DNA from 2 places in the Carnobacterium gallinarum DSM 4847 genome. Region 1 is predicted to be linked to the other one. Evidence: riboswitches for the same ligand, from Rfam matches in the RefSeq annotation. Region 1 holds a riboswitch; the other holds the start of a gene.

Region 1 (4,441 bases):
AATTAAGAAAAAAGAACAGAGGAGCTATCATCATAATTGTAAAATTAACACATTCAAGTAGCCGATCAATTGCATTACCTTTAGTTGAAGCTAAGATAATATAACATAATAGTATGAAGAGATAACCAAATAGAGCAATAATTTTTTTCCAATATATATTACTTCTAAATCCAGGGATGCGTGTGATTATTTTTGGCTTTAAACTCGAACTTTTTAATGGTTTAGTGGCTTCCTTGAAAGCAGGTTCACTAACAGAAGATGTCACTTTTTTGAGAGAAATAGGTGTAGTAGCTGTTTTTTTTGTTTCTGTTAGTAAGTCTAATTGTTCTTGAATAGCCAACTGCATTTCTTTTGCAGTTTGAAACCGTTGGGAAGGATCTAATTTGATTGCTTTTGTGATAATTGGTGCTAAATAGGGATTCGTACTTAGCTTTTTAGTAGGGTACTCATGGCTGTCGCATACATTTAGAACAACGCCTAATGAATAAAGGTCGCTCCGTTCATCTGTTTCTGCAAATCCAAAATGCTCTGGGGCAGCATATCCCATTGTCCCTAGATTAACAGTATCCTGTTCTTTTTTTCCATCGTAGAGACGGACGGCATCAAAATCAATTAGCTTAATGACTTGGTCGTTAGAAATCATAATATTGGTTAGTTTAATGTCACGATGAATAATGTTTCGTTCATGTAAAACCATTAGAGCTTGAGTGACACTGCTTGCAATATTCAAAATTTCTTTGGTTGTAATGGAGGTCGATTGTTGAGTAAGCATATATTCTTTCAGATTTTTTCCATGAATAAATTCTTCATAGACCCAAAGTTCATTTTCTAATGGAATTATTTCTTGTAATCTAGGTAAATTTGGATGGTTGATTTGTTGTAATTTTTTTAATTTGTCTAACAAATCTAATGTATATATTTTTTTTACAAAAAACTCTTTTGTTTGGTTATGTCGGACAAGAATCGGTCCGTTTTCTTTATTTGTCAAAGTTTCTATTTCTTTATAGTGATTCTCAATCATGCTCCAGCTCCTTATTTTTACTCACATTCTACATTATAGCAAATCTAGTAATAAATAAAAGTACCTGTAGAAATCGAATAAAGAAGCGATAAAGTGGTATACTATTAAGTGAAACTAGTTGGAGGGGACTTAATTTGTTGGAAAAAGATACGGAACATTTAATGAATCAAATAAAAGCAGCTGATGATTTTGCTATGTTATTTGACGAACATCAATCTTATTTAATTAATGAAGATATAAAAGATTACTTAGCCAATCTACTAACGCTTAAAAAATGTAAAAAAATTACTGTGATTCGTTCTGCTGGGATTTCAGAAGTTACTGGTTATCAGTACTTTGATGGGAAACGTCGACCTTCTAGGGAAAAAGCAGTGGCTTTGGCTATCGGCTTTCAACTGACTGTGGAAGAAACCAATGAGTTATTGAAAAAAAATGGTTATGCCCAATTGTATCCAAAGCATCATTGGGATGCCATTGTTATTTATGGAATTAGTCATAGCTATCTATTATTGGAAATTGACGAATTATTATTTGAAGCGGACTTGCCAACTTTTTCTGAAAGTTAACAGAAATAATCGTAGAGATGAAGAAGGCTGTTTGTGTATTATAAGATTCAGTAAACTGTTTCAAAATGTGAGACTCACTTTAAAGATAACGTGTGAAATAATACAAAAAAAGTAGATTGTAGCAAATTAGCTGAATTTTTTTAAGGACAAATAACAGACTTAAATTCAGTGAATTCGGTGATGTAATAGGTAAATATCAAATTAAAAGAAGAGGACTATTTGACAATTTAAAACATGGCTGTTAAACTGTAACAGTAATCAAAGATTACACTAATTAAATAGAACAACCATCACAAAGGGGTGCTGTTTTCAGCTGAGATTGAATCTTTGATTCTAACCCTTAGAACCTGTTCGTTAGTACGAGCGTAGGGATTGTGACGGGGCAAAGTATTATTAACTAAAATAATTCGAGCTCCTCCTTTGTTGTGTGGCCCTGTTCTACACACAAGGAGGAGTTTTTTTTGTTAAATAAAAATTTAGGTGTTTGGATTGAAGGGACGATTATGGCTGCTTTAGCTATGGCGTTATCTTTTATTCCGTTGGAAATCGGTTCTAGTTTTTCAATTTCACTAGGGATGATTCCGTTAGTATTATATAGTTTTAGACGAGGCTTTTTACCTGGTTTTGTCGCTGGATTTCTCTGGGGTGTCTTACATTTTCTATTAGGGAAGGTCTATTTTTTAAGTGTTCCGCAAGTTTTAATAGAGTATTTAATTGCTTTTGCTTTCACAGGTTTTTCAGGTATTTTTGCAAAACAAGTGCAGCAAGCGGTTCAGGGACAAAAAAAATGGTTCAAATGGATTCTAATTGGTACGTTAGTCGGAACAGTGGCACGTTACTTCTGGCATTTTATTGCTGGAATGATTTTCTGGGGAGATTACGCTTTTGGTGGCATGAGCCCATTTGTCTTTTCTTTAGTGATGAACGGAGCTAGTGGATTAGCATCAGCTGCAGTAACACTAGGCGTTTTAGCTATTCTTGCTCCGAAGATGCCTGAATTATTTATTCCAAAAAACAGTCCTTTTCTATTAACTACAGAAGAATCGTCTGTTTCCAATTCTAAATAAAAAAATTGCTTAAAATAGGCCAATATTTGGTTTTGTTTTAAGCTCTTTTTATGTTTGTTTCTTATTTAAATAATAATTGTGGCATATTTGGAACCTTCATAGTAGAATAAATAGGTATCGTTACATTAAAAGGAGGCTTTCATGAGTACATTTATGTGGGTTGTAAACGCAATTTTTATTCTTAATATTATTTTGGCAGTAGTGACTGTATTTCGTGAGAAGCGTGATATAGCAGCTACTTGGGCATGGTTATTAGTGTTAGTTTTATTGCCAATTATTGGATTTATCATTTATCTCTTTTTTGGGAAAAAAATCTCAAGAGAAAAGATTTTTGACATCAAAACGCAAGAAAGTATTGGGATGAAAGAGTTAGTTATTGCTCAAAAAGAAATGCTATTGGATGATGAATTACTATCTAGTAAGCAATCAACAGAGAATACAAAAGAAATCGCTAGTCTATTTTTAGAAAGCGATGAGTCTATTGTGACTAAAGGAAATAAAATTGACCTATTTATTGATGGTAATAAGAAATTTGATTCTTTGATTCACGATATTCAGCAAGCGCAACATCATGTGCATATGTTATATTATACGATTCATCAAGATGATTTAGGCAAACGTATTTTGGCAGCTTTAGAAGAACGTGCAGCAGCAGGTGTTGAAGTGTTGGTAATTTATGATGCTATGGGTTCAAGATCAACAAAACATCGCTTTTTTAATCACTTAGAAAGTCTAGGTGGTAGGGCGGAGCCATTCTTTGGCTCTCATTGGACCATTATCAATTTACGTCTAAATTATCGGAATCATCGAAAGATTGTTGTGATTGATGGGAAAATTGGTTATGTTGGTGGATTTAATGTTGGTGATGAATATTTAGGCAAAGATAAAAAGTTTGGTTATTGGCGTGATACTCATTTACGAATTCAAGGAAATGCAGTATTGGCTTTGCAAAGTCGCTTTATTATGGATTGGAATGCAGCAGTAGATAAGCATCGTCTTGACTATCAAGAGGAGTATTTTCCAATCATTCCAAACAAGGGCAAGTCCAATATGCAAATCGTTTCGAGTGGTCCAGATTCAGAACAACAACAGATTAAAAAAGGCTATATCAAAATGATTAGTATGGCGAAAAAATCAATTTATATTCAATCTCCTTACTTTATTCCAGATGATAGTGTTCTTGATGCGATTACAATTGCAGCAATGTCAGGTATTGATGTACGGATTATGATTCCTAATAAACCGGATCATCCTTTTGTTTATCGAGCGACTACTTATTATGCAGGTGAGATGGTTGCAGCTGGTGCGAAAGTCTATATCTATGACAATGGTTTCTTACATGCTAAGACCGTTGTGATTGATGGTGAGGTTGCGTCAGTTGGAACGGCAAACTTTGATTTTAGGAGTTTTAAATTAAATTTTGAAGTGAATGCCTTTATTTATGACCCAGCCATTGCTCAACAATTACAAAAAATCTACGAAGATGATATTAAAAAATGTTATTTATTAACTGAGGAAATAATAGAAAATCAATCCAGTTGGATGAAGTTTAAACAAGAATTTTCCCGATTGTTATCCCCAATTTTATAGAAAAAAAAGCAACTCCTGTTAGTTTTAATAGGAGTTGCTTTTTCTATAGTGAAGAGTGGTTTTTAAGCATCTCATCTTGTATCGTAGAAAAAGGATTTCTAGTAGGTTTTAAAGTTAAGAGAAAAAGTAATTTTCCATTTTTTTAACAAAATAAAGCCAAATTTTGAAAAGATTTAAAAATAAGTAAAAACCTTATG
Region 2 (4,441 bases), on a different contig from region 1:
AGTAGGGAATATTCTGATATATGACTGGCGCTCCCCGATTACTGAACTTTTTTATAACAATGTGATTGGACCATCTTTTTATAGGGTCAATCAAAATAAAATTGATGTTGAGATTGCAGGACGTAGACAATTTGTCATTGAAAGGGATCGGTTGCTTAAATTTTTTGATACAGCAGTGGCGATTCAAGATGATGTGCTATTAAATGCGTTGAAACAAGATTCTACTCGTCAAATGAAAGACATCACAACTACGATTCAAAAAGAACAAAATACCATTATCCGAGATACACAACATCCAATCCTTTTAGTGGATGGCGTAGCTGGAAGTGGGAAAACCTCAACGATTATGCAACGAATTGCCTATTTACTTTATTCACTGCGTCAAGAAATTACTTCAGATAATATTTTAATTTTATCACCTAATAATCAATTTATTTCTTATATCTCCGATGTTTTGCCATCCTTAGGTGAGCAGAATCCACAAAATATGACGTTGCTTCAATTTGCTGAATACTATTTGGGAAAACCCTTGGAGGATGAAGCAACTTATTTTACTAGAATTAGTCGTGATCAAGTGGATAGTCAAACAACAGTTTTAAGAAGTAAAGAATTCAGCCATTATATTCAGCAGTCAGGTACTCAGTTACAGGATGCAAAGCTAGTATTTAATGATGTTACGAGGAAAGGTAAAGTAATCATTTCTAAGGAAGAAATCGCTAAAATATACACTTCCACTCCGGAATTTTCAGGAATTATTGATAAAATTCAAGCAACTAAAAAACGTTTGATTAGTTATTGGGAACAACGAATTAGAACACAAGCGAAAAATAATGATACTCAAAATCAAATATTGTCTTTATCAGAGGATTTGCAGCAAAAATATTTTGGTGAGTTTATAACGGATGAGTCAGAAGAAAGTATTTTTAGCTATGGCAAGCGCTTGTTACGTAAGCAATACCGTCTAGTTACGAAGCAAATTCAGCAAAATAAATGGATTGATGTGGTGGCCTTATTTGAAAGTCTGTATGTTGGGTTTAAAGGAGAGGACTATATTTTTGCGAATGAAGAGGAATTGAATTTGGATGAAGCTGTTCTATTATTATTGATTCGGCAAACATTTATTGAAAAAATAGATATTCCAAATAGGCGTTTTATTTTGATTGATGAAGTTCAAGATTATACTTCGGCGCAGATGTACTTGCTAGCAGATCTATTTCCAAGAAGTCATTTTACAATGGTTGGAGATGAAAATCAGGCGATTTTTAATTCCAGTAGTACATTTGATGAAATTCTAATCAATTTAACTAGTCGAAAAAACCAAATTAAGCACTATAATTTATTGAATAGTTATCGTTCTAGTGGGGCGATTACGAAGGTTTTTAGGCAGTTGGCTACATCAAATGAAAAGATGGAAATTGTGCCTATTCGACCAGATGGCAAGGAACCTCAATTTTTTGAAAGTTCAACGATTGAGACTTTTTGTGCTTTATTGGAACAAATTTCAGTACAATTACAAGGTGAAAAATTAACAATAATTACTAAAACTGAGGAGGAAGCCACTTGGTTAATAACGGAAATAGATTCCCAACTATTAGAAAAGCTGAATGTGCATGTGATTCCGATTAGTTTATCAAAAGGATTAGAATTTGATCATGTTTTAGTGTACAATGCCTCTTCCGAAAATTACACTAGTCAGCGGGATCAACGGATTCTATATACCGCAGTGTCTCGAGGCATGAAGCGCTTATTTGTTAGTTATGAAGGGGCGGTTAGTAAGTTGTTTGGAAGTAGAGGGGATTGATATAATTGACAACTCCCCTTTGGATAGTCTATGATAAAAGCAGTTAAATAGAATATTTAAACACTAGGGGTGTCCTTTTTAGGACTGAGATGAATGTCGCCATTCGATCCCTTTGAACCTGTAAGTTGATACTTGCGTAGGGAAGTGGCTAACGAATGAATCCGTGTATTCGTCACACTATAACTAGGCTAGTTATAGTGTTTTTTTGCGTTCTTATGATGAGTTAGGTGAGTTTAAAGGTCGATTTTTAAGTAGAAATCACCGTATTTAACAAAAAAATCATGATGAAAGGAATAAGCGAATGACAAGTTTTACACAAGAAATGCGGTTAAAATATGATGCTATCTGGCAACAGAGTATCCAACATCCATTTATTCAACAACTGGCAAATGGACAGTTACCAGCAGAAGCTTTTCGTTATTATTTAATCCAAGATCGTTATTATTTAGAGCATTTTGCGAAGCTTTATCAATTAATTGCAGATAAAACAACAGATCCGGAACTAAAGCAATTATTTATTGGTGAAGCAGAGGATTTTGAAAAAGGTGAGCGAGCAGTTAGAGGGAGTTTATTTAATGAATTAACAATTAGTGAGGAAGAAATTCTAAGTGTTCCAATTGCGCCAACAGCATATCATTATGTGTCCCATATGTACCGAGTATTTTATACCGAGTCCTTGACTAGCGCTATGATGGGCTTACTGCCTTGTCCATGGTTGTATTATGAAATAGGCATGGAATTAGTTAAAGTTGGTTCACCTAATGAGAGGTATCAGCGTTGGATAGAAACGTATGTTACGGAGGATTTGAAGACACATATTGAATTTTTTTGTCAAAAAATAGATGCTTTAGCGGAGCAGGCAACAGCTTATGAACGTCAACAAATGGAGCAGGCATTTATGATTAGTAGTCAAGAAGAATTGAATTTTTGGAGCATGGCATTGACACATGAAAAATGGGCTGATTCAGATGGAAATAGGGAGGAAGAATCAAATGAATAGTGAATTAGTAGAGAAAGTAAGAAGACAAAACCCTCTAGTGCATAATATTACAAATATTGTTGTTGCCAATGATTCGGCTAATGGGTTATTAGCAATTGGGGCATCGCCATTTATGTCAAATTCATTTGATGAAATGGGAGATGTTACCCAATTAGCAGATGCAATTGTATTAAATATTGGTACGTTGGATGCAAGCCAAATTACAACAATGAAGGAAGTTGGACGAATTGGCAATCAATTAAATAAACCGATTGTTTTTGATCCTGTTGGGGCAGGTGCTACGGCATATCGTAAGCAAGTGACAGAGGAATTATTAAATGAGGTCAAATTTGCTTTAATCAAAGGCAACGCGGGTGAAATTGCTGCAATTGCCAATGCAGATTGGGAAGCGAAAGGCGTTGATGCGGGTAACGGCACAGGAGATATTGCTGAGATTGCCAAACAAGTTGCTAAGCGCTATCAGTGTTTAGTTGGTGTTAGCGGTGCGGAAGATATTATTACCGACGGAGTTCAAGTGATTCGCGTAAGAAACGGCACCGATTATTTTCCAAAAATGACTGGTTCGGGTTGTTTATTGTCTTGTATATGTGGAGCATTTTTAGGAGTAGTGGATTCAGTTACTGACCTAACAGCAGTGGCGACGGCATTTACAATGTATGGGTTAGCTGGCGAATTGGCAGCGGATAAATTGCCTGAATGTTTAGTGGGCAGTTTTAGAATGAATTTGCTAGATGAATTATCGGTTATGACGGGTGAAAAACTATTTGAGAAAGGTCGAATTTACTATGACATTAGCGAAAATTAAGCAAGTCCAAGCCTTAACAATTGCTGGTTTTGATAGTGGTGGTGGTGCAGGATTGCAAGCAGATTTAAAAACCTTTCAAGAATGTAAAGTTTTTGGGACATCTGTTTTGACCGCCTTGCCGATTCAAAATACACGTGGTGTAAAAAAAGTCTATGATATTCCATTAGCAGCGATTCAAGATCAATTGGAAGTTGTTGCGGAAGATTTTAAAATTTCAGCTTATAAGATGGGAATGTTATTTACAACTGAGATTATCCAGTTAATTGCGGCATTTATTCAAGGACAAGATTTTGGTTATTTGGTAGTGGATCCAGTGATGATTGCGAAAAGTGGGCAAAAGTTATTGTTAGATAGTGCCATTACTAGTTTAATCAAGGATATTCTACCATTGGCAACGGTGATTACGCCTAATCTTCCTGAAGCAGAAGTTATTTTACAAAGGAAAATTGAAGGTTCAATTGAGATGGAGCAAGCAGCTTATGAGTTGCAACGTTTAGGTGCGAAAAATGTGGTCATTAAAGGTGGACATAGTCAGGATTTTGAGGTCTCTGCGGATGTTTTGTTACTTGACGATGGCACGATTCATTGGTTTAGTAGTCCAAGGATCGATACGGAAAATACTCATGGAACAGGGTGTACATTTTCAGCATGTATTACGGCAGAATTAGCTAAGGGCGCTAGTGTCAAAGAGGCTGTTGAAATTGCAAAGGCTTTTATTGAAGCAGCATTGAGTTATCCAATTGATGTTGGTCATGGACATGGTCCAACAAATCATTGGGCGTACAACGAAAGGAATGGATTGGATGGTTAATCAATCAAAAGAGATGATGGGAAA

The links. Region 1 has a riboswitch for thiamine pyrophosphate ahead of thiT (energy-coupled thiamine transporter ThiT). Riboswitches for the same ligand answer to the same signal wherever they lie in the genome.
Region 2: linked by a shared signal. The riboswitch ahead of tenA (thiaminase II) and the one ahead of thiT (energy-coupled thiamine transporter ThiT) in region 1 are both predicted to bind thiamine pyrophosphate.

Annotation. Positions count from the first base shown of each region.
Region 1 is NZ_JQLU01000004.1:95,709-100,149, forward strand. Features, by position in the region: gene BR43_RS03185 (serine/threonine-protein kinase) at 1-1,021, opposite strand, end outside; gene BR43_RS03190 (XRE family transcriptional regulator) at 1,156-1,587, shown strand; TPP riboswitch at 1,874-1,976, shown strand; gene thiT (energy-coupled thiamine transporter ThiT) at 2,049-2,654, shown strand; gene cls (cardiolipin synthase) at 2,796-4,244, shown strand.
Region 2 is NZ_JQLU01000005.1:2,464,691-2,469,131, forward strand. Features, by position in the region: gene helD (RNA polymerase recycling motor HelD) at 1-1,801, shown strand, start outside; TPP riboswitch at 1,857-1,961, shown strand; gene tenA (thiaminase II) at 2,103-2,801, shown strand; gene thiM (hydroxyethylthiazole kinase) at 2,794-3,606, shown strand; gene thiD (bifunctional hydroxymethylpyrimidine kinase/phosphomethylpyrimidine kinase) at 3,587-4,417, shown strand; gene thiE (thiamine phosphate synthase) at 4,365-4,441, shown strand, end outside.